Regions from separate parts of the Noviherbaspirillum sp. ST9 genome, predicted to be linked through region 1. Evidence: predicted binding sites of a transcription regulator. Region 1 holds the regulator's gene; each other region holds the start of a gene.

Region 1 (10,051 bases):
TGCCTGCAACGTGTCAAATTGACCTCAAACATTTTCCTGGTAGGCCTCATGGGCGCCGGCAAGACGACAGTCGGCCGCGCCCTGGCCAAAAAACTCAACAAACGGTTCATCGATTCGGACCACGAAATCGAGGCGCGCACAGGCGCCTCGATTCCTTTGATCTTTGAGATCGAGGGGGAGGCGGGTTTTCGGCAGCGAGAGTCGGAGGTCATTCGCGACCTCACCTCGCAAACCGACCTGGTCCTCGCGACCGGCGGCGGTGCAATCCTGAAGCCTGAAAACCGTGAATATCTGAAGACGCGCGGGACCGTGATCTACTTGCGGGCCAGCATCAACAGCATCCTCCAGCGCACCAGCCACGACAAGAACCGGCCCTTGTTGCAGACAGCCGATCCTCGCGGCCGCCTTGAGCAGCTTTCGCGCGAACGCGAGCCGCTCTACCTGGAAGTTGCCGACTTTGTCATCGAAACCGGCCGTCCTAACGTACAATCTCTGGTGCAAACCATCATTTCCCAGTTGGAGATGGCGCAGAAAGCGTCGCCCGGGAACGACACGCCGAACCAGACCTCCTGAAACCTATGACCGCGCAGCATTCATCGCCGATCACCTTGCAAGTTGACCTGGGTGATCGCAGTTACCCTATTGCGATTGGCCAATCGTTGTTGACCGATCCTTCCCTCGTTACACGCCAGATCGCAGGCAAGCGGGTGGCAGTCGTCACGAATACCACGGTCGGCCCCCTATACCTCGATCGCCTGGTTGGTATCCTCGAAGGCGCGGGCAAGCAAGTCACAACGGTGGTGCTGCCGGACGGTGAAGAGGAGAAAAACTGGGGCAACCTGATGCGCGTGTTTGACGTGCTGCTCGAACAGAAGTGCGACCGCAAGACGACGCTGATTGCCTTGGGCGGCGGTGTGATTGGAGACATGACCGGGTTTGCCGCGGCGACATACATGCGCGGCGTGCCGTTTATCCAGGTGCCGACAACGCTGCTGGCGCAAGTTGATTCCTCCGTTGGCGGCAAGACCGGCATCAACCACCCGCTTGGCAAGAACATGATCGGCGCGTTCTACCAGCCGCAGGCCGTCATTGCCGATACGTCGACCCTGAATACCCTTCCCGACCGCGAACTGTCCGCAGGGCTTGCAGAGGTCATCAAGCACGGCGCCATCATCGATTCGGCGTTCTTCGACTGGATCGAGGCAAATATCGGAAAGCTCGTGGACCGCGATCCGGAAGCGCTGGCGTATTCCATCCAGCGATCCTGCGAGATCAAGGCGGAAGTTGTGCGCCAGGATGAGCGCGAAGGTGGATTGCGTGCAATCCTGAATTTCGGCCACACGTTCGGACACGCGATCGAGGCCGGCATGGGGTATGGCGCATGGCTGCACGGCGAGGCAGTCGGATGCGGCATGGTCATGGCGGCCGATTTGTCCCATCGCCTTGGATTCATCGATTCGGCCAGTGCATCGCGATTGAAGGCGCTGGTGAAGGCAGCGCGGCTGCCCTTTGTTGCGCCGGATCTCGGCATCGAGCGATGGCTTGAACTGATGCAGGTGGACAAGAAGAACGAGGGTGGCCAGATCAAATTCATCCTCCTCAAGCCCCTCGGCACATCGGTCATCATGCCAGTGCCGCAGGATGCCTTGGTAGAAACCCTGAAAGCCTGCATTCGTTAATGGATTTCGAAGCCAACCTCGCACCTTATGCTGCACGTTCCGCGGCATCGCGGGGGAGGCGTTTCGCGGAACCGGCCCCGGCTTCGCGTACGGAGTTCCAGCGCGACCGTGACCGCATCATCCATTCGACCGCATTTCGCCGGCTCGAGTACAAGACACAGGTCTTCGTCAACCATGAGGGCGATCTCTTCCGCACTCGCCTGACGCACAGTATCGAAGTCGCGCAGATCGCACGGTCGACCGCACGCAACCTGCGTCTCAACGAAGACCTGGTCGAAGCGATTTCGCTGGCGCACGATCTGGGTCATACGCCGTTCGGTCATGCGGGACAGGAGGCGCTGGACGCGTGCATGAAGGAGTACGGTGGCTTCGAACATAACCTGCAAAGCTTGCGCGTCGTCGATCAGCTTGAGGAGCACTACGGGGCATTCGATGGGCTGAACCTGATGTTCGAAACGCGCGAAGGCATCCTCAAGCACTGTTCCACTTCAGATGCAAAGACGCTGGGAGAAGTTGGCCAGCGCTTCCTCGATAAGAAACAGCCGACTCTGGAGGCGCAGCTGGCCAACCTCGCCGACGAGATTGCGTACAACAATCATGACATCGACGACGGCCTGCGTTCGGGCTTGTTGACCACTGGCCAACTGGACGAGGTGGATTTCTATGCGCGTCACCGGACAGAAGTGGAACGCGCCTACCCCGGCATCACCGGACGCCGTGCCATCCATGAAACCATCCGGCGCATGATCAATGCATTGATCGTCGATCTGATCAATACTTCGAAGGCCCGCATTGAAAGCACCCAGCTCAAGTCCATTGAGGACGTGCGCAACGCGCCTCCCATGATCGCGTTCTCCGCGGAGATGAACAGGGAGGCCGCACAGTTGAAGCATTTCCTGCGTCACAACCTGTACCAGCACTACCAGGTCAACCGCATGACCAGCAAGGCGCGACGCATCATTCGCGAATTGTTCGAGGCATTCATGCGTGAACCGCGCCTGCTTCCCCCGGATTACCAGACAGGTCTGCGCGACGGCGCGACTGCCGACCAGATGCGGGCGCAGGCGCGCAAGGTCGCCGACTATATCGCTGGCATGACGGATCGATACGCGATGCGCGAATTCCGCCGCCTTTTCACCGTCGAAGAAATCTAGTCCAGCGTGCGCAGGGGGTGCGCATGCGCCGGCCATGCCGGTTCAAAGAAGCGCTCGATCATTTCCGTGCTGACGCCGGCCAGTTGTGCCGGCGACCATTTCGGCGCATTGTCCTTGTCGATCACCACCGACCTGATTCCTTCGAGCACTTCGCCGTTCTCAAAACTGCGGCGCACCATGGTACGCTCCATGCGCAGGTTGTCCGCAACGCCCATCGTCCTTCCACGACGCAGCTGCGACAAGGTCACGCACATCATGAGCGGCGAGCGTTTGCTCATGGTGTCGAGTGCTTTTCGTGCAAATGCGCTGTCGTCTTTCCTGAGAGAGTCCGCAATCGACAGCACATCGTCATGTGCAAAATGCCGGTCGATTGCGCTGCGCTCGGTAGCGAGCACGCTTGCTGCAGGTTCAGCCTGCGATGCGAATCGCGACGCGAATTCACGAATGGCGTCGGGCAGTCCGGAGGAATCTACGGACTCAAGCATGGCGGAGAGCGAAGCAAGTTCCGCAGCAGGCACAAACACGTCGGCGAGGCCGGCATACAGGGCATCGGCAGCGCCGATGGTTTCGCCGGTGACGCCGAGGTAAGTGCCGATTTCGCCGGGCACGCGCGACAGGAAATATCCCCCGCCCACATCAGGGAACAGGCCAATGTTCACCTCCGGCATCGCCATCTTCGTGCGCTCGGTGACGATGCGCAGTCGGTTGGATTCGCCCCCTTGCGCAACACCCATTCCACCCCCCATGACGATGCCGTCCATGACGGCGACATACGGCTTGGGATAGAAGTGGATGAGATGGTTCAGTGCATACTCTTCCGTGAAAAAGTCTTCCAGCGATGCGCTTCCGCCCTGCGGATTCGCCCGTCCCGCGTCGTAAAAGAAACGTATATCGCCACCCGCACAAAACGCACGCTCGCTGCTACTGCGGATCGCCACTGCGCGCACCGCACTATCGCTGCGCCACGCGATCAATGTCGTCGTGAGCGCGCGAACCATGTCGAGCGACAGGGAGTTCAGTGCTTTGGGGCGATCAAGCGTGATGAAGCCGATGTTGTTCTTGATATGGGTCTGGACGAATTCAGTCATGGCCGGCAAGTAAGTACGGGAAGCGGATCATTGTATCGGCAATGCCAGAAGCTCGCAGTCGCACGCCCGACATTCGCCGCGTGGCGGCGGCCAAATAAAAAGGGCGCATTGATGCGCCCTTGATCGTCATGGCCCTGACGGGCCGGAGAAATGTCACGCAGCGGCCGATGTGTCCGGCATGCGCTTGAACGATTCGTGCTGGTGGTCCTGGATCTTTGTCTTGTACTTCAGTACCTGACGGTCCAGTTTGTCAATCAATGTGTCGATGGCAGCGTACAGGTCTTCCGCAAAACTCTCGACATGAATGACGTTGCCCCGTAGTCGCAGATTGACTTCTGCTCTCTGTCTCTTTTCCTTTTCTGACGGTTTTTCCACACCCAAGATGACTGCGATATCAATGACATGGTCGAAATGGCGGATGATGCGTTCCAGCTTGGTTTCCGTATATTCGCGGATGGCCGGTGTCAGTTCGAGGTGATGTCCACTGATTGTAAGATTCATACAGCGCTCCTATGGATGGCGTCGCTGGAGGTTCGCACGTGCCCGCGTAGTCGAGCTACGCCGAACACAGCAACTACACTACAACACGAAAGCTACAGGGATTTGCGCAGATTGACTGGAGGGATTTTCAGGGCTTCGCGATACTTCGCGACGGTACGTCGTGCCACGACCATGCCTTGCTCCCCCAACATATCCGCAATTTTGCTGTCTGAGAATGGATTCTTGGGGTCTTCTGCTCCTATCAATTGTTTGATCAGCGCGCGGATTGCCGTCGATGAAGCTTCGCCCCCCGCTTCTGTGGCGACGTGGCTGCCGAAGAAGTACTTCAACTCGAACATGCCATGGGGGGTCAGCATGTACTTTTGAGTTGTCACACGAGAAATAGTACTCTCGTGTAAACCCAGTGTATCAGCAATTTCACGCAAGACAAGAGGGCGCATGGCGACGGCGCCATGGGAGAAGAAATTGCGTTGGCGGTCGACAATCGCCTGGGCGACGCGCAGGATCGTGTCGAAGCGCTGGCGCATGTTCTTGATCAGCCACTTGGCTTCCTGCAGCTGCGAAGTAAGCGACCCCTCACCCTTGCTCTGCTTGAGGATGTTGGCGTAGAGGGCATTCACGCGCAGGCGCGGCATGACGTCATGGTTGAGGAAAACCTGCCAGCCGTTCTTTGTTTTCTTGACAATGACGTCGGGGACGACGTAATCGGACGCATCCGAGGCAAACAGCGCGCCGGGGTGCGGATTGCAGCTGCGGATGACCGCCTGCGCCTCACGCAGGTCTTCTTCGTCGCAGTCGAGTGCCTTCTTCAGCTTGTTGAAGTCGCGCTGCGCGAACAGGGCGAGATGATTTTCGACGATGTCCAGCGCGCGGCGGCGCGTCACGAGCGCAATTTTCGGAAAGCGACGGATCTGGATTGCAAGACACTCGGATGCATTGCGTGCACCGACGCCTGCGGGCTCAAAGCTCTGGACCAGTTTCAGTGCGACGGCGAGTTCCTCGAGTTCGATCCCGAGCTCTTCCGGCAGACGTGCGTGGATTTCCTCGAGCGGTTCTTCAAGGTAGCCGTTGTCATTGAGCGCGTCGATGATCAGTTCGACGAGTGCGCGGTCGCGATGCTCGCGCACAGTGACGCGCATCTGCTCCAGCAGGTGCTCGCGCAGTGTGACTTCGTGGGCCTCGAGCTGAGGGCGTGCGTCGTCGTCTTCGGGCGCCTTTGAGGTGCGCGCGACGTCGTCGAAACTCCAGTCGCTGTCGCCGGAGCTGGCATCCGATCCCTCTGCGTTGCCACCTTCAAACGCACCTTCGGGTTCTTCGGATGAAGACGCGCTGCTGCTGCCTTCCGCTGCCGGTGCTTCCGTCGTGCTGCCGTTTGCCGTCGGGGATGCGCTGATGGCGCCGTCAGCAAGCAGGCGAACGGAATGGTCGAGGGGATCGTCGACCCGCTCCAGCATCGGGTTGTCCGAGAGGATCTGTTCCAGCTCCTGGTGCAGCTCGAGCGTCGACAGCTGCAGCAGGCGGATCGACTGTTGCAACTGGGGCGTCAGCGCCAGATGTTGCGAGATTCGAAGTTGGAGTGTCTGTTTCATACGTTCTGGTCTTCTTCCGTCACATCCGGAAGTGTTCACCCAAATACACGCGCCGCACCGACTCGTTTGCAATGATGTCGTCAGGACGGCCGCTTGCCAGGACTGAGCCCTGGTTGATGATATAGGCTCTGTCGCAAATGCCCAAGGTCTCCCGCACGTTATGGTCGGTAATCAGCACGCCGATGCCGCGTTCCTTGAGGAAGCGCACGATGCGCTGGATTTCGATGACCGCGATCGGATCCACGCCCGCAAACGGTTCGTCGAGCAGCACGAAGCGCGGGTTGGTCGCCAGGGCACGCGCGATCTCGACGCGACGGCGCTCGCCGCCCGAGAGCGAGAGCGCCTGGTTTTCGCGCAGGCGCTCGATCTGCAATTCGGCGAGGAGCGTGTTCAGCCGCTTGTCGATTTCAGCCTTGGAAAGCGGCTTGTCGTCGATACGTTGCAATTCCAGCACCGCGCGGATGTTGTCCTCGACGCTGAGCTTGCGGAACACCGACGCTTCCTGCGGCAAGTAGGACAAGCCGAGCGTGGCGCGCCGGTGAATGGGCAGGCGGGAAATCGCGACGCCGTTGAGATCGATTTCTCCGGCGTCCGACGGCACCAGCCCCACGATCATGTAGAACGACGTTGTTTTGCCGGCGCCATTCGGACCGAGCAGGCCGACTACTTCACCGCTCGCAACTTGCAGCGAGACATCGTGCACGACCTGGCGCGTGCCGTAGCTCTTTTGCAAACCGTTGACTACCAGTGTGCTCGTCATCTCATTTGTCCTTTGATTCGGAGCGTGGCTGGATAATGGCCTTGATACGGCCGCCGCCGGGCTTGTTTGCACCGGTCGCCGTGTTGTTCACGGTGAAAAATTCGGCGCGGCTGTCGTAGGAGATGAACTCGCCTTCAACTTCGTCGGTCGGCTTGTTGCCTTCGAGGCGGCGCATCTTTGCCTTCGAGAACAGTTTCACCATTTCGGACTTGCCGTCGTATTCGATGCGTTCTGCTTGACCTTCCATCCACTGATTCGGGCCGGCGTCGCGCTTCTGGCGAAAGGTCGCCACGCCGCCAGGCGGTGCGAACAGCGTCGCGAACTGGTAGCCGGCGGGATCCTGCGATACCACCAGCTTGTGCGCGCGCATGATCAGCGTGCCGCGCGTCAGGATCACGTTGCCGGTGAAAGTATTGACCTGCTTGATGTCGTCATAGGCCATCTGGTCGGCCTCGACATTGGTCGGCTTGTCGGAATCGGCTTTTTCCGCGTGCGCATTGCCTGCGACCATCGCGATCAGCGTCATCAGCAACAAGAAAAAATGTTTCATGAAAGATCTCGAATAGGAAGCATCAAGTTATACCGAATCAGCGCACGCGGGCTTGATACGTGCCATGAACATTGCTCGTCAGGTTGAACTCCCGCGTTGCATTGTTCGCCACCATGCCCGTACCCGTCAGCTTGGCGCGGTCCGTCGTGATTTCAACCGGCTTGTCGGTCTTCATCACATCGTCGTCCGGAAGCACCAGCATGTACTCGGTACGGATACGAATCGGCTCCGCCGTTGCGGATGCCGGCCTGTCCATGCGCACGTTTCGGTACAGGTGCACCTGGCTGTTGTCGCTGTTGACGCGCGCGCGCTCCGCACGAATGGTCATCGGTGCATTGGCATCGCGGATATTGCTCACGACAGGATTCACGATGTCGTACGAATCATCCTGCGGATTGTGCGTCATTCTTTCGCCGGCAACATGGTATTGCGCCGAGCCTGTCTTCGACAACTTCACGTAGCTGAACTTTTCAACGTAGAAATCAGGTTCACTGCGCTCCGGGCTCGGGACAACCGTATCGGTCGCGCGGCGCATGACTTCGTACAGCCAGAAACTGGCCAGTGCCAGCACGACCAGCGGCGCGAGTGTCATGAATAACCGGATGCGCCATGGCCGCATGCTCTGCACCTACTTCAGGTAGGGCGCCAGCGCCGCTTCGTAATTGCCCTGGGCGCGCATGATCAGGTCGCACAGCTCGCGCGCCGCACCTTGACCGCCATTCGCCTTGGTCACGTAATGCACGCGCGATTTCACTTCGCCATGTCCATTCGGGACACTGGCCGCGAATCCGACGCGCAGCAGGATGGGCAGGTCGATCACGTCGTCGCCGACGAAGCCGCATGCTTCCCGCGCCGTGCCGGTCTTGGCTAGCAGTTCTTTAAACGCTTCCAGCTTGTCGTGCACGCCTTGATACAGGTGCTGCACACCGAGATCGGCCGCGCGCTTGGCGACGATGGCGGACCTGCGCGCGCTGATGATCGCGGTGGCCACGCCCGATTGCTGCAGCAGCTTGATGCCGTGCCCGTCCAGCACGTTGAACGTCTTGATCATTTCGCCGTCGGGGGCGTAATGCAGACTGCCGTCGGTCAGGATGCCGTCGACGTCGAAGATCATGAGCCGGACTTGCGCTGCCCTTGCCAGTATGTCTTGCATCAGATCACCTTTGCGCGGGTCAGGTCATGGATGTGCAGCGCGCCGACGAGCTTGCCGTCGGCATCGGCGACCAGCAACTGGTTGATCCGGAAATGCTCCATCAGCTCGACGGCCTCGACCGCGAGCTGATCGGGCAGGATGGTGCGCGGATTGGCGTGCATGACATCCGACATTTTCAGCTTGCCGAAGTCCTGGACGTTCTCGATCAGTCGGCGCAGGTCGCCGTCAGTGAAGATGCCGACGGCGCGTCCGGCATCGTCCACCACGGCCGTCATTGCCATGCCTTTCCGGGTGATTTCAAGCAGGGCGGCCGGCAGGGACACGTCCGGCTTGACCATGGGTACTGCGGCACCGCTGCGCATGACATCCCGCACATGGGTCAACAGGCGGCGACCAAGTGCACCGCCGGGATGGGAGCGTGCGAAATCTTCTTCGCGGAATCCGCGCGCGTCCAGCAAGGCCACGGCAAGCGCGTCGCCAATGGCCAGCGTCGCGGTCGTGCTCGCGGTCGGTGCGAGGTTAAGCGGGCAGGCTTCCTTGTCGACGTGGACGTTGAGGTGAACGTCGGCGAGTTGCGCCAGGCGCGAAGCGTCATTGCCGGTAATGGCGATCAGCTTGGCGCCCATGCGCTTGATGATGGGAATGATGGAAACGAATTCGGCCGCTTCGCCGGAATATGAAATCGCGATGACGGCATCGTTCTCCGTGATCATGCCAAGGTCGCCGTGCAGGGCTTCCGCGGCGTGCACGAACAAGGCAGGCGTGCCGGTAGAGGCCAGCGTGGCCGCAATTTTGCGGGCGATATGCCCGGACTTGCCAATGCCCGATACGACGACGCGCCCGCTGCATTGCATGAGCAAGCCCATGGCTTGGGCAAAGCTGTCGTCGGGGCTGTCGGAGAGCCTGCTCTTCAGTGCGAGCAGGGCGTCGGCTTCGATCTGGATCGTCTCGCGCGCAAGCTCAAGCGCGCGCCGCGCATTTTTCGCGTCGAAGTCTTTCGGCAAGGTTTTTGCATCGGTTACACTCATGCCGGAAGTATAAACGAATTACGAAAGCAAAAAATCTGCCAGTCAGAACAAAAAATTTAACTTTGAGGGCCATCAACGGCTGTTTTTATTTCGTAAGTCCTTCATTCTTAAAGCAATCGTGCAATTAGGAAAATGTGCCGGCGCACTCCAGCGTGTCCGCGCCGTTGTCGCCGCACCGCATTGCGGGAGTGGATGACCAACGCAGGCTTGCACCAGACCAGATCACTTGAATAACCATTAATGTTTTCGGCCCTCGAACTTACCTTGATCCTGCTGAGCGCCGCCGTGCTCGGCGTGGTCGCGTTCCGCATGCTGCACCTGCCGCCGATGCTGGGTTATCTCGTCGTTGGCATCGTGATCGGCCCGTTCGGCTTCGGCATGGCAGAGCAGAGTGCGACCACGCACGTGCTGGCCGAGTTTGGCGTGGTGTTCCTGATGTTTTCGATCGGGCTCGAATTCTCTCTGCCGAAACTTGTGTCCATGCGGCGCACGGTATTCGGACTCGGCATGGCGCAGGTGTTGCTGACGATCGCGGCAACCATGTTGTTC
Region 2 (10,051 bases), on a different contig from region 1:
CTGGCCTTTTCTGCAGAACCATTCGGAATCGGCGACACCGGGGCAGAGGGCATCGACGCGGTCACCGGCGGAGCGAACATGCCGGTACTGACAGGGACACCCGAAGACGGCAATTCCGCAGGGGACGCAAACACCGGCGACTGCGTAGCTGCCTGTGTCGGGGACAACAACGACGAGACCGCGGGAGGCGCGAATTCCTGCCCATGCGTCAGATCCGCCGGCAAATCCTTGATCTCCACGGTCTGCCCCGGCGCCATGACCGTAATCCAGTTGCACAGGTTCTCAAGCTGTCGGACGTTGCCAGGCAAGTCGAGGCTCGCCAGGAATTGCATGGCGGCGTCAGACATACGCTTGGCTTCCACGCCGAGCTGCTTGGCGCTCTGGGCGAGGAAGTGGCGCGTCAGCAGCGGGATATCCTCGCGCCGCTCGCGCAAGCTGGGCAGGCGCAGGCGGATCACGTTGAGGCGGTGATACAAGTCTTCGCGGAACAGGCCTTCCTTCACGCGCTGTTCGAGGTTCTGGTGCGTGGCGGCGATCACGCGCACATTCGCCTTGAGCGGCTGGTGTCCGCCCACGCGATAGAAATGTCCGTCAGACAGCACGCGCAGCAATCGCGTCTGCAGGTCGAAAGGCATGTCGCCGATTTCATCGAGGAAGAGCGTGCCGTTCTCGGCCTGCTCGAAGCGGCCGCGCCGCATCGCCTGCGCGCCCGTGAAGGCGCCGCGCTCATGGCCGAACAGTTCGGATTCGAGCAGGTCCTTCGGAATGGCTGCGGTGTTCAGCGCGATATAGGGTTGTGTCGCGCGCGGACTGTGCTTGTGCAGCGCGCGTGCGACGAGCTCCTTGCCGGAGCCGGATTCGCCGGTAATCAGCACGGTGACGTTCGACTGCGAGAGACGTCCGATGGCGCGGAACACATCCTGCATCGCCGGCGCCTGTCCCAGGATCTCCGGCGTATCGGCAGCAGTCGCCTCGACACTCGACTCGCGCAGGCTCTCTTCCAGTGCACGGCGGATCAGCTCGACGGCCTTGTCGACATCGAAGGGCTTGGCGAGGTATTCGAATGCACCACCCTGGAACGCGGCGACTGCCGAATCGAGATCGGAGAATGCCGTAATCACGATGACCGGGAGGCCGGGATACTTCGTCTTGACGGTCTGCAGGAGTTCCAGCCCGGACTCCCCGGGCATGCGGATGTCGGACACGAGGACTTGCGGCACGCTGGTCTGCAGAGCATCCATGACCTCGCGCGCATTGGAAAAGCTTTTGGTGGCCAGGTTTTCGCGGGCGAGGGCTTTTTCGAGTACCCAACGAATCGATTCGTCGTCGTCAACAATCCAGATTGGCTTCATATTTTTTCAGTATCCCGCGCGTGTGGCATTGGGTTGAGCCGTCCTCGATCTTGTGGTCAAGGCAGCGGTATCAAAATCCTGAAGTCCGTGCATCCCGGCCGGCTCTCGCATTCGATCACTCCCATGTGCTGCTGCACGAACGTTTGCGCAAGCGTGAGCCCGAGTCCGCTGCCACCATCTTTTCCCGACACCAGCGGATAGAAAATGCGATCGCGGATGTCGGGCGGGATGCCCGGTCCATTGTCGATGATATGCAAATCTAATGCCAGCCTGTAACGCACCTTCGCGAGCGTCACCTGTCTTGCGACACGCGTCTGGAAGGTGATGACCGCATCGCCCGCCTTGATCTGGTCGGCCAGCGCCTGCGCGGCGTTGTGTGCAATGTTGAGGACTGCCTGGATCAGCTGCTCCTTGTCGCCCCGGAATTCGGGCACCGAGAGATCATAGTCGCGCTTGATCGTGAGACCGGTCGGGAACTCGGCGACGATGAGGCTGCGCACGCGCTCGCAGACTTCATGAATGTTGACGTCTCCGACGATGTGCGGGCGGCGATGCGGCGCGAGCAGGCGGTCCACCAGCGTCTGCAAGCGGTCCGCTTCCTTGATGATGACCTGGGTGTACTCGCGCAATTCCTTCAGGTGGCGCTCGGGCAACTCGAGCTCCAGCAACTGTGCCGCCCCGCGGATGCCGCCGAGCGGGTTCTTGATCTCGTGCGCGAGGTTGCGGATCAGTTCCTTGTTCGCCTGGCTCTGGTCGAGCATGCGCTCCTCGCGGTCCTGCTTGAGCTGCTGTACGTTCTCGCGCAACTCGATGAGGACCGGCGTGTCGGGGTTGTCCAGCGCCGTGACGATCACGTGGACATGCAGCGGTTCGCGGTTGGGACGTTCGAGCGACAAGTCGAGACGCTTGTCGGCGAATCGATGCTGGACGGCTTCCTGGAAAATCTGGTTGAGGTGATCGCCATTGAGGAAAAGCGTATCGAGCTTCTGGTGCGACAGGACCTTGAACGAACTTTCGAGCAGGTTCTCGGCGGCGGCATTGGCATAGGTAATGCGGCTCGACGCATCGAGGATGACGACTGCCGATGACAGCAGGTCCAGGCCGTCGAATGTGGGGGGCGATGTTTTCACGTTATTCCAGAAATCAAAAGGGCCGCATCACGCGGCCCTGTTTATGCAAGCGTCATACCCACCCTATTTTATGTTACCGATTTCGCGCTTCAGGGCTTCGATGTTTTTTTCCGTGCGGTCGATGTCTTCCTTCATCCCGGCAACCCGCTCCTGGTACTTCGCGTAGTTGCGTTCATCGCCGCGGCGCTCGGGCTCGCCGTTGTTGTAATCCTTCTTCAGGTTCGACAGCTTCTGCTCTTCCGCCTTCATCTCGTCGAGCAGGATCTGCTTGCGATCGTTATCGCGGGTCTTCTGAGTGCCATTATCGACCTTGGGGAAATCCTGCGGCGTGCTTGCCGCCGGCTTTGCCGCTGCAGTCTGCGCAGCCGCCTTTTTCGGCGGCGCCGGGATCATGGTGATGCCAGGCAGGTCGACTTTCTTGCAGCCCTTCGTCAGGCCAGTGTTCTTGTATTCCCTCTTCCCATGCTCGTCGACGCACAGGTAGACCTCGCTTTGCGCCTGCGCGGCACCCGCCGTCGCCAGCAGCAATAGCAATCCGGTCAATTGTTGATTAATCATCTTTCTTTCAAGAAACTATGCGGGCGCTTACTAGTTTAGGATAAGAATCAATGCTTTACAAACACTCCCGCTTGGATCGCAAATCCGTGCAACAGTTTCCGCAAGCAAAAAAAACGGGGAAAACCGAAGTTTTCCCCGTCTCTTGAGCAGCGTCGCCTTGCGGCGGAAAGCTGATTACAGCGAGTAGTACATGTCGAACTCGACCGGGTGGGTCGTCATGCGGAAGCGCTGGACTTCCTGCATCTTCAGTTCGATGTAAGCGTCGATCATGGTGTCGCTGAACACGCCGCCACGGGTCAGGAACTCGCGGTCCTTGTCGAGGTACTCGAGCGCCTGGTCCAGGGAATGGCAGACGGTCGGGATCAGTGCATCTTCTTCCGGCGGCAGGTGGTACAGGTCCTTCGATGCTGCTTCGCCCGGGTGGATCTTGTTCTGCACGCCGTCCAGGCCTGCCATCAGCAGGGCGGAGAAGCACAGGTACGGGTTGGACAGCGGATCCGGGAAGCGTGCTTCGACGCGGCGGCCCTTCGGGTTCGCAACGTGCGGAATACGGATCGATGCGGAACGGTTCTTTGCCGAGTACGCCAGCTTGACCGGTGCTTCGAAGCCAGGAACCAGACGCTTGTAGGAGTTGGTGCCCGGGTTGGTGATCGCGTTCAGCGCGCGTGCGTGCTTGATGATGCCGCCGATGTAGTACAGCGCGAAGTCGGAAAGGCCTGCATAGCCGTCGCCTGCGAACAGGTTCTGGCCATCCTTCCAGACGGACTGGTGAACGTGCATACCGGAGCCGTTGTCGCCGACCAGCGGCTTCGGCATGAAGGTTGCGGTCTTGCCGTAGGTGTGAGCGACGTTCCAGATCACGTACTTCAGGTTCTGGGTCCAGTCAGCGCGCTGCACCAGGGTGGAGAACTTGGTGCCGAGTTCGTTCTGGCCTGCGCCAGCGACTTCGTGGTGGTGCACTTCAACCGGGATGCCCATTGCTTCGAGGATCAGGGACATTTCGGAACGCATGTCCTGGAAGCTGTCGACCGGGGGAACCGGGAAATAGCCGCCCTTGACGGTCGGACGATGGCCGGTGTTGCCGCCTTCGAGTTCCTTGCCGGTGGACCAGGATGCTTCTTCCGAGCCGATCTTGACGAAGCAGCCGGACATGTCGATCTTCCAGCGAACGTTGTCGAAGATGAAGAATTCGGGTTCCGGACCGAAGTAGGCGGTGTCGCCCAGGCCGGAGGACTTCAGGTAGGCTTCAGCGCGCTTGGCGATGGAGCGCGGATCGCGGTCGTAACCCTTGCCGTCGGACGGTTCGATCACGTCGCACTGCATGAACATCGTGGTCTCTTCCATGAAGGGATCGATGTTGGCGGTGTTCGGATCGGGCATCAGCAGCATGTCGGAGGCTTCGATGCCCTTCCAGCCGGCGATCGAGGAACCGTCGAACGCATGGCCGGACTCGAACTTGTCCATGCCGAACTGCGAAACCGGCACGGTCACGTGCTGTTCCTTGCCTCGGGTGTCAGCAAAGCGAAAATCAACGAATTTGACTTCGTTTTCTTTCGCCATCTTCAAGACGTCTGCGGCCGTCATTGCCATGCGAATCTCCTAAGTGTATGAGCGGATGTGGTTCGGATAACTAGAGTTGGTTTGAGCCGACTGTATACGCCTGCGACAGGCCGAAGTGCGACTTGAAACACAGCCGGGAATGATAGCAGATTCCATGCCACCATCTTGAGAAAAAACAATTCGCCTGCACCGCGATGAAGCGTGCGAATTAGCGGAAATAGTGCGCTTTTGAAATACAAATGGCGTGAGAACTGACGCCCCAAAAAAGCACTAAAAAGGTGCGCAACTCGCCGTGCGCACCATTTTAGTGCTTTTCCTGCGCGCAAAGCACCAAAATTGTGCGCTATGCGCCGTTAAGACGCTGGCCGCTATGGCTCGGCGATCAAGCGGATAAAATATAAAAAAGCCAAATTTTCCGGAGATCGCCCATGACTATCCTTTCCACCGCACGGCAGCGCGGCGCAGAGAAGCAATTGCCGTATGCTGGTGCCGTCACCCCCACGGAAGCCTTTAACCTCGTCCGACAAGATCCGAACGTCCTTCTCGTCGACGTCCGCACCAACGCCGAACGCGACTGGGTTGGGCGGGTCGCCATTCCCGAAGGGCAGCATGTCGCGGTCCAGTGGAACACCTATCCGGGAGGCACACCAAACCAGTCCTTCCTCGACGAGCTGTCGCGTGTCGCCACTAAAGAAAACGTATTGCTCTTTCTGTGCCGCTCGGGTGTACGTTCGCGCCATGCCGCCAAGCTCGCGACCGAGAACGGCTATGCCAACTGCTTCGATGTCCTCGAAGGCTTTGAAGGCGACAAGGACGCCGATGGACACCGCAAGACAGTTGGCGGCTGGTGCAAGGCGGGTCTACCCTGGATTGGCGCCTGACGCCTGCATGAGCGACTGGACGCGCCGCCGCACGAAATTGATGTGGCTGCGCAGTCCGTACAACTCGTCGGCGAACGACAGGGGAATCGAAATGCGGTTGACGCGTTCCTCGATGTCGTTCAGCCGCTGAAGCTGTTCCGGATAAACCTCCTTCTGCCGCTCGGCCGGAACATCCTCGATCGCCTGCTCGACCGCACGCAACTGGCCGTACCAGCGGAAGACCCGCGAGCGCACCTTCCAGACGTACAGCGGCGGGATGATGCGCGACAGCGGCAGGATCAAGGCACCGAGCGCCACGATCACCACCCACATGCGCTCGAAGAAATTGGCGAGCCAGAACGGCAAGTAGCGCTGCAGGAGCGGCGGGCCGTTCTTGTAAAACTTTTCTGCCGCATTCGACACCGGCACCTCGGTGTAATTCGCCGTGGGGAATTCTCCTTTCTTGTGAAACCAGCCGGCCTCGCCGTGGATCTCGGCGGCCGCCTGCACAAAGAGATCGACGAGCGCCGGATGCAGGTCTTCACGCGCGACCAGCGTTGCGGTCGGCGCAATCAGGTGGACATCCTTCGAAGGCAGGTCACGCCCGAAATCGACGATGCCGCGCGGGAGAACGACATGCGAGAGAAAGGGAAACCGCCGCGTGTACGCCTCGGCCTGCGCAAAGTCGAACAAGCGAATGCCGGGGGTTTGCAGGAGCATCTGGATCAGCGGTGCATCCGGGGCTGAACTGAAGACGAGTCCGTCGATGCGGCCCGCGAGCAGCTCGACCGTCGCCGGCGTATTTTCCAACGCGCCAAGCTTGATTTGCGCGGCTTCCACGCCATTGGCAGACAGGATTTGCTTGAACAGGCTGGGCACACCGGTACCTTCGGGGCCGACATTGATGCGCAGGCCTTTCAACTGCGCCAGGCGCGTGATATTGCGGGACTCCTTCAGGAACAGCCACACGGGTTCGGTGAACAGGCTGCCGAGCGAGACCAGCCCCCTCCCCTCCAACTCTTCCGTGCGCGTTGATCCGCTCTGCACAAAGGCAATGTCGATGGGAGAAGCCTCGTCCTTGAGACGCAGCAGGTTTTCGCTGGAACCAAGCGAGGGCGTCAATTCGACACGGATATCGTTGCGTGCAAGGATCGCCGCATATTTCCTGCCGATCGCTTCATAGGCGCTATTTTCCTGCCCGGTAGAGAGCGTGACATGGCGCGGGGGCGACGGATCCACCAGCCAGTAAGCCAGTACGCAGGTCACCACAATCGCGATGACCGCGGGGCCCGATGCGACGAGCAGGTCGCGGAGGGAAAGACGCGTGAACCGGAGAATTTTCGGCATGTGTGTTCCACGAAAAAACATGGAACACACCATGCCAATAAAAGTGACGGCGCGCAAGTGCGCCGGGAGAAGTGCCCTTGGCGTTAAGAGCGGGCAGACACGACTGGGCGACGGCTCACAAAGGCGCCGCGCTGGACAGCGACCGGGCGATGTCGGCCATCCGCATCGCCGTCCTCGGAGAGAAATTGCGCGGCGATGGTGAACCAGTCCTCAATCGAGAAGATGCGGCGCGCCATGGGAATGAGTTCGCGCTCTTCCCGTTCCAGGCGTACGAGCATCGTTCCACAGTACGAGTCCATTGCGTGACAGATCTGGTTGATCCTGCCGGCGCTCGCCTCAAACGCTTCGGCCAAGTGCTCGCCGAGCGACCGGAGGATGCCCGCCCCCTTGGCGCTCAGCGCGTCGAGTTCTGCGACGAGGTTTTCCGCTTCCCGGCCGGCAGTGCGCATGGCGGGAACGAGATAGCGCTCCAACTTTCGGGCGCCAAAATACTTGTCGAATTGCATCAGCTTGCCGAATGCCGTTTCGAGAAAAGTAAAGTCAATCTTTTGCAAGCCCCTCCAGGTACCCTGGAGGTACTGCTGCAGACGAGAGAGCATGGCGCGAGTCTTGTCTTGCTCAGCCGCAATGGCGACCAGGGAATAGGTGGCAGTTAGCATTGTTGCTCCTTGATTCTGTAACTGCGTGAACAAACTGGAATTCAGATCGCTGCACAACAAAAACGGGGAGAGTAAGAGGTTGAAAAAACGCGTTGGGAGAGTATAGGCGGCGGCCTTTTCGGCCCATTGAGCTTCCGCAAACAGCCCCGGAAATGGCAGCTAACAGCAGCCAATTTGGAGACAAATACCTCTTACTCCGGCTTGTCGGCGACATGCATCGGGATGGTCGAAACAAAAACGCCAGGCCCGGCGCAAACTGCGCGCGGGCCCGGCGTTGGATGGGGAAGCGCGGGATCAGTTCAGTTTTGCGGCATGTTCCCGTGTGGCATGGAAGGTGAGCTGCGGCCAGCGTTCCTGCGTCAGCTTCAGGTTGACACCCGAAGTAGCCAGGTAGGCCATGTTGCCGGATGCGTCGAAGGCGATGTTGGCGCCGGCGGAGGACTTTTCGAAGTCGGCGAGCGCTTTCTTGTCATCGCAGGAAATCCAGCGTGCGCTGCTGATACTTGTTCCTTCGAACACGGCATCCACGCCGTACTCGTTCAGGAGGCGGCTGGCGACGACTTCGAACTGCAGCACGCCGACCGCGCCAAGGATGAGGTCGCCACCATGGACCGGCTTGAACACCTGCACCGCCCCCTCTTCACCCAGCTGCTGCAAGCCCTTGTGCAACTGCTTGATCTTGAGCGGGTTGCGAATGCGTACCGAACGGAAAAAGTCCGGCGCGAAATACGGAATGCCGGTGAACTGCAGCAGTTCCCCTTCGGAAAAACTGTCGCCGATCTGCATGTTGCCGTGGTTCGGCAGGCCGATGATGTCGCCGGCGTACGCCTCTTCCACCTGTTCGCGGCTCGAAGCCATGAAGGTCACCACGCTCGACACCTTGATCTCACGGCCAAGACGCAAGTGCTTGATCTTCATGCCGCGCTCGAAGCGCCCGGAACAGACGCGCAGGAAGGCGATGCGATCACGGTGCGCCGGATCCATGTTGGCCTGGATCTTGAAGACGAAACCGGAGAACGGCTCTTCGGTCGGCTCCACGGCACGGACCGTCGCGTCGCGGTGGCGCGGCGCCGGTGCCCAGTCGAGCAGCGCATTGAGAATCTCGCGCACGCCGAAGTTGTTGATCGCGGACCCGAAGAACACCGGCGTCTGCTTGCCCGCGAGGAATTCGTCGAGATCGAACGGATGCGACGCGCCGTGCACCAGCTCCACTTCCATCTTCAGCTGCTCGATTTCGAGCGGGAACATCTCCGCCAGGCGCGGGTTGTCGATGCCCTTCACCACCTCGAATTCCTGGTCCGCACGCTCGGAACCGGCCTTGAACAGCAGGATTTCGTCTCGCAGCAAGTGATAGACACCACGGAAATTCTTGCCCATGCCGATCGGCCAGGTCACCGGCGCGCACTGGATCTTCAGCACGGATTCAACTTCGTCCAGCAGCTCCAGCGGATCGCGGCACTCCCGGTCCAGCTTGTTCATGAAGGTCAGGATGGGCGTGTCGCGCATGCGGCAAACGTTGAGCAGCTTGATGGTCTGCTCTTCCACGCCCTTTGCCGCGTCGATCACCATCAGCGCCGAGTCGACCGCGGTCAGCACGCGATAGGTATCTTCCGAAAAGTCCTGGTGGCCCGGCGTGTCGAGCAGGTTGACAACGTGGTCACGATATTCGAACTGCATTACCGAGCTGGCCACCGAAATGCCGCGCTGCTTTTCGATTTCCATCCAGTCGGAGGTCGCATGGCGGCCGCTCTTGCGCGCCTTCACCGTGCCGGCGAGCTGGATCGCGCCTGAAAACAGCAGCAGTTTTTCGGTCAGCGTCGTTTTACCGGCGTCAGGGTGGGAGATGATGCCGAAGGTACGGCGTCGCCCCACTTCGCGAGCGATCAATTCAGAGGGAACCTTGCGGTTGCTTTCGGTAGCGGCGTCGAGCGATTCGGACGGCGGCAGGTCGGTGTCGGAGGTCATGCTTGTAGAAAATAAAAGTGCCGGCGCGCCAGGCGGCGGCCGGCACGGTGAAACAAATCAGAGCTTGATGAAGTGTTCGCGGTAGTAGCGCAGTTCCTCGATCGACTCGACGATGTCGGCCAGCGCAGTGTGCTTCTGGTGCTTCTTGAAACCGGTGGAGATGTCCGGCTTCCAGCGCTTGCAGAGTTCCTTCAATGTCGAAACGTCAAGGTTGCGATAATGGAAAAACGCTTCCAGCTTGGGCATGCCGCGCGCCATGAAACGGCGGTCCTGGCAGATGCTGTTGCCGCACATCGGCGATTTGCCCGCGGGCACAAAATGCTTCAGGAAGTCGATGAGTGCTTTTTCTGCATCCACTTCGCTGACGGTCGACGCCTTTACCCTGTCGATCAAACCGGAGCGGCCGTGCGTCCCCTTGTTCCATGCGTCCATGCGGTCCAGCACTTCATCGGATTGATGAATTGCAAACACCGGACCTTCGGCCAATACATTGAGCTGAGAATCGGTCACGACGACCGCTACCTCGATGATGCGGTCATTGTCCGGATCCAGTCCGGTCATTTCCATGTCTACCCAGACAAGGTTGAATTCGTTCGGTCGCGCAGGCGCGTTCGCAGGGA
Region 3 (10,051 bases), on a different contig from region 1:
GCCTCGTCTACGGCCTGCATCTCGGCATGAGCGGACCGAAGAAAGACATGGCAATGCTGATGACCTTGAACCACAACGGTCAGGCCATCACCCTGTCGAAAAAACTTTCCGACAAGGGCGCCGTGGACGGTGCTTCGCTGGCCAAGCTGATGCAGGCCGAGAAGCGCGAGTACACCTTCGCGCAGACCTTCCCGACCGGCACGCACGCGATGTGGCTGTATTACTGGCTTGCTGCGCACGGCATCGACCCGATGAAGGATGCAAAGATCATTACCGTGCCGCCGCCGCAGATGGTTGCCAACATGCGCGTCGGCAATATGGACGGCTACTGCGTGGGTGAGCCCTGGGGCCATCGCGCCATCATGGACGGCATCGGCATCACCGGCGTCACCACGCAGGACATCTGGAAAGACCATCCGGAAAAGGTCCTCGGCACGACGGCCGAGTGGGTAAAGAAATATCCGAACACGGCGCGCGCCATGACTGCCGCGGTGCTCGAAGCCAGCAAGTGGATCGATGCGGGACTGCAGAACAAGATGAAGATGGCCGAAACCGTGGCCGACAAGTCCTACGTCAACACCAGCGTCGATGCCATCAACCAGCGCATCCTCGGCCGCTATCAGAACGGCCTGGGCAAGACCTGGGACGATCCGAACCACATGAAGTTCTTCAATGACGGCTATGTGAACTTCCCGTACCTGTCCGACGGCATGTGGTTCCTGACCCAGCATCGCCGTTGGGGACTGCTGAAGGAAGACGTCGATTACCTGGCCGTTGCGAAGCAGATCAACCAGATCGACCTGTACAAGGATGCGGCCAACATGGCCAAGGTGAGCGTGCCGAAGGATCCGATGCGGTCCTCCAAACTGATCGATGGCGTGGTGTGGGACGGCAAGAACCCGAAGATGTATGCAGGTTCCTTCAAGATCAAAGTTTAAGAGGCCATCATGAGCGCAGTCATGGAAAACGTACTGAACAAGCCGGTCGAGCCGGTGTCCGAATCACCGCCAAAGAAAATGGCGAAGAAGCAGGTCGTGGCACCCACACCTGAAAGGAAGATGTCCTTGAAGCCCTTCGTCCTTGCGGTACTTCCGCCCATCTTCGGCCTAGCCCTGCTGGTCCTCGTATGGGAAATCGTCGCCGCCAAGAGCAACGGCTTTCCTACGCCCATGGTGACGCTGGAGCATGCGATCAAGCTGTTCTCCGATCCGTTCTACCAGAAGGGGCCCAATGACCAGGGCATCGGCTGGAACCTGTGGTCCTCGCTCAAGCGGGTCGGTATGGGCTTCGGCATGGCCGCGCTGGTCGGCATCCCGCTGGGCTTCATGATCGGCCGTTTTAAGTTCCTTGCGGGCATGTTCAATCCCATCGTCAGCCTGCTGAAACCGGTGTCGCCGCTCGCATGGCTGCCGATCGGCCTGCTGGTATTCAAGGCGGCGAATCCGGCGGCGATCTGGGCGATCTTCATCTGCTCGATCTGGCCGATGATCATCAACACCGCCGTCGGCGTGCAACGCGTGCCGCAGGATTACATGAATGTCGCCAAGGTGCTCAACCTGTCCGAATGGAAGATCGTGACCAAGATCCTGTTCCCATCGGTGCTGCCCTACATGCTGACCGGCGTGCGCCTGGCGATCGGCACCGCATGGCTGGTGATCGTCGCGGCGGAAATGCTGACCGGCGGCGTAGGCATCGGCTTCTGGGTGTGGGACGAGTGGAATAACCTGAACGTGCCGCACATCATCATCGCCATCGTCGTGATCGGTGTGGTCGGCCTCCTGCTGGAACAGGCGCTGGTCGCCATCGCCAAGGCATTCACCTACGAAGACGTCCGCAATTAAGGAGCGCATCATGGACAACACAAGCAAGTTCATCGAAATCCAGAAGGCGGAGATGGTGTTCCACACCAGCAAGGGAACCTTCCACGCGCTGCGCGACATCAACCTGAATGTGAAGAAGGGCGAGTTCGTGACGCTGATCGGCCACTCGGGTTGCGGCAAGTCGACGCTGCTGAACCTGATTGCCGGCCTGCTCACGGCAACCGACGGCACCCTGTTGTGCGCCAATCGGGAGATCGCAGGCCCAGGCCCGGAACGCGCAGTCGTGTTCCAGAACCATTCGTTGCTGCCGTGGCTGACCTGCTACGAGAACGTCTATCTGGCAGTGGAGCGCGTCTTTGGCGCGACCGCAAGCAAGGCCAAGCTGAAAGAACGCACCAAGGCCGCACTTGCATTGGTCGGTCTGACACATGCCGAGCAGAAGCGCCCGCACGAAATTTCCGGCGGCATGAAGCAGCGTGTCGGCATCGCCCGCGCGTTGTCGATGGAACCGAAGGTGCTCCTGATGGACGAGCCCTTCGGTGCGCTGGATGCATTGACGCGCGCGCATTTGCAGGACGAGCTGCTGAAGATCGTGGCCGAGACGGAATCGACGGTGGTCATGGTGACGCACGATGTGGATGAGGCCGTGCTCCTGTCGGACCGCATCGTAATGATGACGAATGGCCCGGCAGCGACGATCGGCGACATCGTCCATGTGCGACTCGACCGTCCGCGCGACCGAGTCGCGCTGGCGCACGATCCGCTGTACATCGAGTACCGCAGCGCGGTGCTGGAATTCCTGTATCACCGCCAGGCGCATCCGGCGGCGATGAAGGAAGCTGCCTGACAAGGTATGACGAGGGGGATGGGCGACGGGGGCTTCGGCCCCCGTTGTCTTTTATCTGGCGACGACGAGGTAGAGCAAGAGCAGGTTGATCACGACGGAGATGGTCGCTACCGCGCGCCACAATGCCACGGGATCGCGTTTTGCGAGGGGAACCGCAGCGCGTGGCGGGACAGGATTGCTGGCGCCGCGTTCGAGGGCGAGCAGGAATTCTTCCGCGGTTTCGAAGCGGTCCGCGGGATCGCGCGCTACCGCACGCAGCAGGACGTTCTCCAGCCATAGGGGAATTTCCGGTCGATACCTGCTTGGCAGCACCGGCTCAGCAAAGCGCGGGCGCTGGAATGGTTCGATTTCCCCGTAGGGGTAATGGCGCGTCAGCATCAGGTACAGCGTGACGCCGGCCGCGTACACGTCGGTCTGCCGGGACGGCGGCGCATTTTCGAACTGTTCCGGCGCCAGGAAGGACGGCGTACCGGCCTGGGGCGCGTTCAGCGGTTCTTCCTCTTCCAGTCCTGACATCGCCACCCCAAGATCCAGCAGGCGCAATTCGCCGTCCGTCCCCAAGTGGACGTTGCCCGGCTTGATGTCGCGATGAATGATGCTGCGGCGGTGCAGGGCGCCCACGGCGCGTACCAGTTTCTCGCCGATCGTGACTGTTTCCGGCGCGGTGAAATGCGCCCCGACATCCAGCTTCTGCTGCAAGGTTTCGCCTTCGTGCCAGGTGGTCAGGTAATACAGGTAGTTCTTCTGCTCGGGTGAGATCACCTGCGGGAAGAAGCGGGCGACGACGCGCTTCGCCAGCCACTCCTCATGGGCGAAGGCGGACCGTTCGTGCGGGTCGCCGGCACGATCGGGGTGCAAGGTCTTGAGGACGAGCTGGCGCTGCGTCTTGGGATCGACGACGCGATACAGCAGCGTTGCCGGCGAACTGTGGATGACGGCTTCCACGACGTAGCCGTCGATGGTCTGCCCCGGCTTCAATTTGGGCGGGACCGGCAATTGCGCGGATACGGACAAGGCGTCGCGCAGGTTTTCTTCCGGCAGGCCGTCAACGCGCAGGACGAGCGCGCTGCAGTTGTCGGTCGAGCCGGATGCAAGCGCCCCCTTGACCAGCGCGTCCGCACAGGATGACGCGTCCCAGCTGCCCATTGCCACGTCTGCAAGAGCGTGGGTGATGTCGTATTCCGTCATGCTCGACCAGACACCGTCCGACGCCAGCAGCAGCACGTCCCGCTCGCGCAGCTCGCCCATGCCATGGTCGATTGCGAGGCGCGTATCGAGGCCGACCGCGCGCGTCAGCACGTGCTGCATCTCGGGGCGATCCCACACATGGTCCGTCGTCAGGCGGGTAAGTGCACCGCCGCGCAACAGGTACAGCCGCGTGTCCCCCACGTGCGAAAAGTAATAGCAATTGCCCCGCAGGACGACTGCGGTGAGCGTGGTGGCCATGCCGGCCAGTTCCGGCCGCACCGATCCCTGCTTCTGTACCCAGCTGTTGATGGCCTTGATGACCTTGTCCAGCGACTGCGTCACCGGCCAGGTGTCCGGCGTGGCGTAGTAGTCCGTTAGCAGGCCGCGCACCGTGTATTCGGACGCTTCGCGGCCGCCTTCATTGCCGGAGACGCCGTCGGCGATGGCAGCGATCAAGCCCTTGGTCGACAGTTCGGGATCGTTCGGCGTGACCATGCCGACGAAATCCTCGTTTCTCTCGCGCAGTCCTGCGAGGGTGCTGTGTCCGATACTGACGGAAAGGGGCATGGTGGAATCCGGGGGAGGCGATAAAAAAACGGCGGGAGCGGCGAACTGCATTCGCCGCTCCCGCCGTCCATGTTACTCAAATTTTTGGATCAGATCTTCGCTGTCGTCATGGAAGCGCTGCCCCAGGTCGTGCGCCAGCGTCCCTTGACCACGGTAAGTCCAACGAGGGCCAGCACGGCCAGCGATGCGAACAGTGTCAGGCCCAGCTGGTAGCTGCCGGTGATCTGCTTCGAATAGCCGAGGCTGGAAGCGAGATAGAAGCCGCCAATGCCACCCGCCATGCCGACCAGGCCGGTCATGACGCCGATCTCCTTGCGGAAGCGCTGCGGAACGAGCTGGAATACCGCACCGTTGCCGGTACCGAGTGACAGCATCGCGAGCACGAAGACGACTAGCGCAAGTTCGTAGGATTGCAGGCCAGTGCTGGCGATGAACAGGAACAGGGCGGCCAGCACATACATCAGGGACAGCGTCTTGATGCCGCCGATACGGTCAGCGACGATGCCGCCGACCGGGCGGACCAGCGAACCGGCGAACACGCAGGCGGCGGTGAAGTAGCCGGCAGTAACCGGAGACAGGCCGTACTGGCTGTTGAAATAGATCGTCAGCGACGAAGCCAGGCCGGAGAAGCCGCCGAAGGTCACGCTGTAGAAGAACATGAACCACCACGCATCCTTGTCCTTGAGCACGTGCAGGTATTCGACCATGGCCTTGGGAGGCGGTGCGGTGGGCGAATCCTTCGCAAAGATCATGTACACGAGAAAGGCAACACCAAGGGGGATCAGGCAAAAACCGAATACGTTCTGCCATCCGAACGCCAAGGCGAGCGACGGTGCGAACAGGGCGGCGAAGGCGGTGCCGGAATTGCCCGCGCCGGCGATGCCTAGTGCCGTGCCCTGGTGTTCAGGCGGATACCAGCGGGATGCCAGCGGCAACGCAACGGCAAACGCCGCACCGGCGATACCGAGCAGGATGCCGAGCGTGAGCATGCTTTCATAGCTGTTCAGCTGTCCCAGCCACGCCCATACCAGTCCGGACATCACGATAACCTGGCCGATGGCGCCGGCTTTCTTGGGTTTCAGGTGGTCGACAAGCACGCCCATCACGATGCGCAGCAGCGCGCCTGCGAGCAACGGGGTGGCGACCATGAGGCCCTTCTGCGCGGGCGTAAGAGCGAGATCCTTGGAGATCTGCACGGCGAGCGGTCCGAGCAGCACCCAGACCATGAAGCTCAGGTCGAAATAGAAAAAGGAAGCAAGGAGGGTCGGCGTATGACCCGCCTTCCAAAACGACGTCGTTTTCATGATGCGCCTTTGCACCGAAGTTGGAATTGGTGAGCTCTATGCAATCGGCGTGCCACACGTTTTCGTGCGTCAACTTGCTATTAATAGGGCGCGCGACGGTCCGGTGTGCGCTCTCCATGCACAACGCGCTCGTGTTGCACTGCAACGGTGCGCTTTTCTCTTCATCCCGGTGCGTTTACCTGATTTTCGTATTGGCACCGCTCTTGCTAAGAAACGATCAGGATCATTTTTGTAGCTTCAATGGCGAAGCGGAGCGGAGAAGGAGCTTTAATGAAGAAGCTGAAATTAGTCATGGTCGGTAACGGTATGGCCGGTGTGCGCACACTTGAGGAGTTGATCAAGATCGCCCCGGATATTTACGACATCACCGTATTCGGCGCCGAGCCCTACGCCAACTACAACCGCATCCTGCTGTCGCCGGTGCTCGCCGGCGAACAGACGATCAAGGACATCATGCTCAATGATGTCGACTGGTACGCGGAAAACAACATCACCCTCCACCTCGGCAAGAAGATCGCGAAGATCGACCGCGTCAAGCGCCAGGTCATCGCGGAAGACGGCACCACCGCGGAATACGATCGCCTGCTGCTGGCCACCGGTTCCAATCCCTTCCTCCTGCCCGTGCCCGGCAAGGAGCTGAAGGGCGTGATTTCCTACCGCGACATCCAGGACACCAACGCAATGATCGACGCTGCTACGGTGCACAAGCACGCGGTCGTTATCGGCGGCGGACTGCTCGGCCTGGAAGCAGCCAACGGTCTCAAGCTGCGCGGCATGGACGTCACCGTCGTGCATTTGCCGAACTGGCTGATGGAGCGCCAGCTCGATCCAACCGCCGGCAAGCTGCTGCAGAAATCGCTGGAAGACCGCGGCCTGAAATTCCTGCTTGATAAAAACACAAAGGAAATCGTCGGCGACGACGACGGCAACGTGAAAGCCATCCGCTTCACCGACGGCCTCGAAGTCCCCGCCGAGCTGGTCGTCATGGCGGTCGGCATCCGCCCGAACACGACGCTCGCCGAATCGGCAGGCTTGTTCTGCAACCGTGGCATTGTTGTCAACGACACCATGCAAACCTACGACCCGCGCATCTATGCCGTGGGCGAATGCGTGAACCATCGCGGTACGGCGTATGGGCTCGTCGCGCCGCTCTTCGAAATGGCGAAAGTGTGCGCCAACCATCTCGCCAACTTCGGCATCGGGCGCTACCAGGGTTCCGTCACCTCGACCAAGCTGAAGGTGACCGGCATCGACCTGTTCTCCGCCGGTGAATTCATGGGGGGCGAAGGAACGGAAGAAATCGTCTTGTCCGATCCGATAGGCGGCGTCTACAAGAAGCTGGTCATCAAGGACAACAAGCTGGTCGGCGCCTGCCTGTACGGCGATACGGTAGACGGCACCTGGTATTTCAAGCTGCTGCGCGAAGGCCGCGACATCACCGAAATGCGCGACACGCTCATGTTCGGCGAATCGAACACCGGCCGCCCGGGCGACACCGGCCATGAAGGCTTTACCCGTGCCGCAGCGATGCCGGACGACGCCGAGGTCTGCGGCTGCAACGGCGTGTGCAAGGGCACCATCGTCAAGTCGATCAAGGAAAAGGGCCTGTTCACCCTGGAAGACGTGCGCAAGCATACGAAGGCATCCGCTTCCTGCGGATCCTGCACCGGGCTGGTCGAACAGATCCTGATGGCGACCGCGGGTGGCGATTACTCCATGTCGAGCAAGGCGAAGCCGGTCTGTGCCTGCACCGACCACACGCATCAGGAAGTGCGCGATGCGATCAAGGTGAACAAGCTGCTGAGCATTGCCGACACCATGAAGTTCATGGAATGGCGCACCCCCAACGGCTGTTCCACCTGCCGTCCGGCACTGAACTACTACCTGATCTCCACCTGGCCGCACGAGGCGAAGGACGATCCACAATCGCGTTTCATCAACGAGCGCGCGCACGCCAACATCCAGAAGGACGGCACCTACTCCGTCATCCCGCGCATGTGGGGCGGCGAGACCACTGCGAAGGACTTGCGCCGCATCGCCGACGTCGTCGACAAGTACCAGATCCCGACCGTCAAGGTGACGGGCGGCCAGCGCATCGATCTGCTGGGTGTGAAGAAGGAAGACCTGCCGGCCGTGTGGAAAGAGCTAGACATGCCATGCGGCCATGCGTACGCCAAGGCGCTGCGCACCGTGAAAACCTGCGTCGGCTCGGAATGGTGCCGCTTCGGCACGCAGGATTCCACCGAGATGGGCAAGCAGCTTGAGCGTGCAATGTGGAAGATGTATGCGCCGCACAAGGTGAAGATCGCCGTCTCCGGCTGCCCGCGCAACTGCGCCGAATCCGGCATCAAGGATGTGGGCGTGATTGGCGTCGATTCCGGCTGGGAGATCTACGTCGGCGGCAACGGCGGTATCAAGACGGAAGTTGCCCATTTCTTCGTCAAGGTGAAGACGCACGAGGAAGTGCTGGAATATTCCGGCGCCTTCCTGCAGCTCTACCGGGAAGAGGGCTGGTACCTCGAGCGCACCGTGCACTATATTGGACGTGTAGGCCTCGACCATGTGAAGAAGAAAGTGCTGGAGGACGCGGAGAACCGCAAGGCGCTGTACGAGCGGCTGCTGTTCTCGCTGGACGGCGAGCCGGACCCCTGGCATGAGCAGGAAAAGGCCCAGGTTGACGCGCGCCAGTTTGAACCGCTGAGCGTGTAACGAAGCAATCCGCCGGGCGGTTCCGATTGATTTTTTTGAAAGGAACGACCATGACCATCTATCTTGCAGCCATCGTGCTGGCCGTCGCGGCCACTTCCGCCATCCTCGGCACCTGCATGCTCCATGGATCGTTCGACCGGGCCGCCCCCGTGCACATCGTCCAATTGAAATAAAGGAAAGCACATGCCGCAACAATGGAAAGCCGTCTGCAACGTCGCAGACATCCCCGTGCTCGGCGCACGGGTCGTCAACCGGGCAGCGAAGCCCGACGTGGCGATTTTCCGCAATAGCGAAGACAAGATTTTTGCCCTGCTCGACAAGTGCCCGCACAAGGGCGGCCCGCTATCGCAGGGGATCGTGTTCGGCGAGCGCGTCGCCTGCCCGTTGCACAACTGGAACATCCAGCTTGATTCGGGCTGTGCGGTGTCCCCCGATGAAGGCTGCACGCAGAGATTCAGCGTCAAGGTGGAAGACGGCGAGGTCTTCCTCGACGCCGAAGAATTGAAGTCCCTGGCGATCGAGGTCAAGGCCGAATGAGTGCATTACGCGAAACGAAAGCCACCTGCTGTTACTGCGGCGTCGGGTGCGGCGTCATTGTCGAGAGCGATGGCGAGAAGATCACCGGCGTGCGCGGCGATCCGGATCATCCCGCCAATTTCGGCCGGTTGTGCACCAAAGGCAGCACGCTCCACCTGACCGCCAATCCGGTGTTGCAGCAGCAGGCGCGCGCCCTGTACCCGGAAATGCGCGTCTCGCGTGATGGCGCGCGCGACAAGGCGTCCTGGGACGATTCTCTGGATTTCATCGCGAAGAAGTTTGCCAGCACCATTCGCGACCATGGACCGGACAGCGTCGGCTTCTATATCTCCGGCCAGCTGCTGACGGAGGACTATTACGTCTTCAACAAGCTGTCCAAGGGCCTGGTCGGCACCAACAACATCGACACCAATTCGCGCCTGTGCATGTCGAGCGCTGTTGCCGGCTACAAGCAGACGCTGGGCGCCGATGCGCCGCCGGCCTGCTATGAGGACTTTGATCACGCCGAAGTGATCTTCATCGTCGGCTCGAACACGGCCTACGCGCATCCCATCATCTATCGCCGGATTGAAGCGGCGCGCAAGGCAAACCGTTCGCAGAAGATGATCGTGGCCGATCCGCGCCGGACCGACACGGCACGTGACGCCGACCTCTATCTGCCCATCCTTCCGGGAACGGACGTCGCGCTGTTCAACGGCATGCTGCATATCTGCCTGTGGGAAGGCTGGATCGACGAAGACTACATCAACGCGCACACCGAGGGCTTCGACGAACTGAAGCGCACGGTGCGCGACTACACACCGCAGTTTGTTGCCGAAACCTGCGGCATCTCGCAGGAAGACCTGGCGACGGCTGCCCGCTGGTTCGGCCAATCGAAGGCATCGCTCTCGCTTTACTGCCAGGGCCTGAACCAATCGACGTCCGGCACCGCCAAGAATGCGGCGTTGATCAACCTCCACCTTGCCACGCATCAGATCGGCAAGCCCGGCGCGGGACCGTTTTCCCTGACCGGGCAGCCCAATGCGATGGGAGGCCGCGAAGTGGGCGGGCTGGCCAACCTGCTGTCTGCGCATCGCGAC

Evidence for each region. The regulator sigma-54, encoded in region 1, starts transcription at its own class of promoters, with help from an activator protein. The targets are predictions, from matches to a motif close to TGGCANGNAANCTGCTTT.
Region 2: glnA (type I glutamate--ammonia ligase) is a predicted target of sigma-54. The motif match lies at 4,743-4,760, and genes of this name have one in related genera.
Region 3: ACNOHI_RS18505 (nitrate/nitrite transporter) is a predicted target of sigma-54. The motif match lies at 5,764-5,781, and genes of this name have one in related genera.

What each region holds. Positions count from the first base shown of each region.
Region 1 covers NZ_JBLWFR010000004.1:499,258-509,308, forward strand. The annotation lists gene ACNOHI_RS11520 (Ig-like domain-containing protein) at 1-22, shown strand, start outside; partial or broken gene aroKB (bifunctional shikimate kinase/3-dehydroquinate synthase AroKB) at 19-1,679, shown strand; gene ACNOHI_RS11530 (deoxyguanosinetriphosphate triphosphohydrolase) at 1,679-2,833, shown strand; gene ACNOHI_RS11535 (enoyl-CoA hydratase/isomerase family protein) at 2,830-3,921, opposite strand; gene hpf (ribosome hibernation-promoting factor, HPF/YfiA family) at 4,075-4,422, opposite strand; gene ACNOHI_RS11545 (RNA polymerase factor sigma-54) at 4,515-6,011, opposite strand; gene lptB (LPS export ABC transporter ATP-binding protein) at 6,031-6,771, opposite strand; gene lptA (lipopolysaccharide transport periplasmic protein LptA) at 6,773-7,321, opposite strand; gene lptC (LPS export ABC transporter periplasmic protein LptC) at 7,359-7,940, opposite strand; gene ACNOHI_RS11565 (KdsC family phosphatase) at 7,950-8,474, opposite strand; gene ACNOHI_RS11570 (KpsF/GutQ family sugar-phosphate isomerase) at 8,474-9,502, opposite strand; gene ACNOHI_RS11575 (monovalent cation:proton antiporter-2 (CPA2) family protein) at 9,743-10,051, shown strand, end outside.
Region 2 covers NZ_JBLWFR010000003.1:170,017-180,067, reverse strand. The annotation lists gene ntrC (nitrogen regulation protein NR(I)) at 1-1,352, opposite strand, end outside; gene glnL (nitrogen regulation protein NR(II)) at 1,409-2,482, opposite strand; gene ACNOHI_RS07315 (DUF4124 domain-containing protein) at 2,546-3,040, opposite strand; gene glnA (type I glutamate--ammonia ligase) at 3,215-4,630, opposite strand; gene ACNOHI_RS07305 (rhodanese-like domain-containing protein) at 5,029-5,481, shown strand; gene ACNOHI_RS07300 (TAXI family TRAP transporter solute-binding subunit) at 5,461-6,807, opposite strand; gene ACNOHI_RS07295 (hypothetical protein) at 6,891-7,466, opposite strand; gene ACNOHI_RS07290 (peptide chain release factor 3) at 7,761-9,431, opposite strand; gene orn (oligoribonuclease) at 9,489-10,051, opposite strand, start outside.
Region 3 covers NZ_JBLWFR010000007.1:394,056-404,106, reverse strand. The annotation lists gene ACNOHI_RS18525 (CmpA/NrtA family ABC transporter substrate-binding protein) at 1-938, shown strand, start outside; gene ntrB (nitrate ABC transporter permease) at 948-1,841, shown strand; gene ACNOHI_RS18515 (ABC transporter ATP-binding protein) at 1,852-2,667, shown strand; gene ACNOHI_RS18510 (protein kinase domain-containing protein) at 2,719-4,422, opposite strand; gene ACNOHI_RS18505 (nitrate/nitrite transporter) at 4,512-5,726, opposite strand; gene nirB (nitrite reductase large subunit NirB) at 5,997-8,435, shown strand; gene ACNOHI_RS18495 (hypothetical protein) at 8,486-8,608, shown strand; gene nirD (nitrite reductase small subunit NirD) at 8,619-8,972, shown strand; gene ACNOHI_RS18485 (molybdopterin-dependent oxidoreductase) at 8,969-10,051, shown strand, end outside.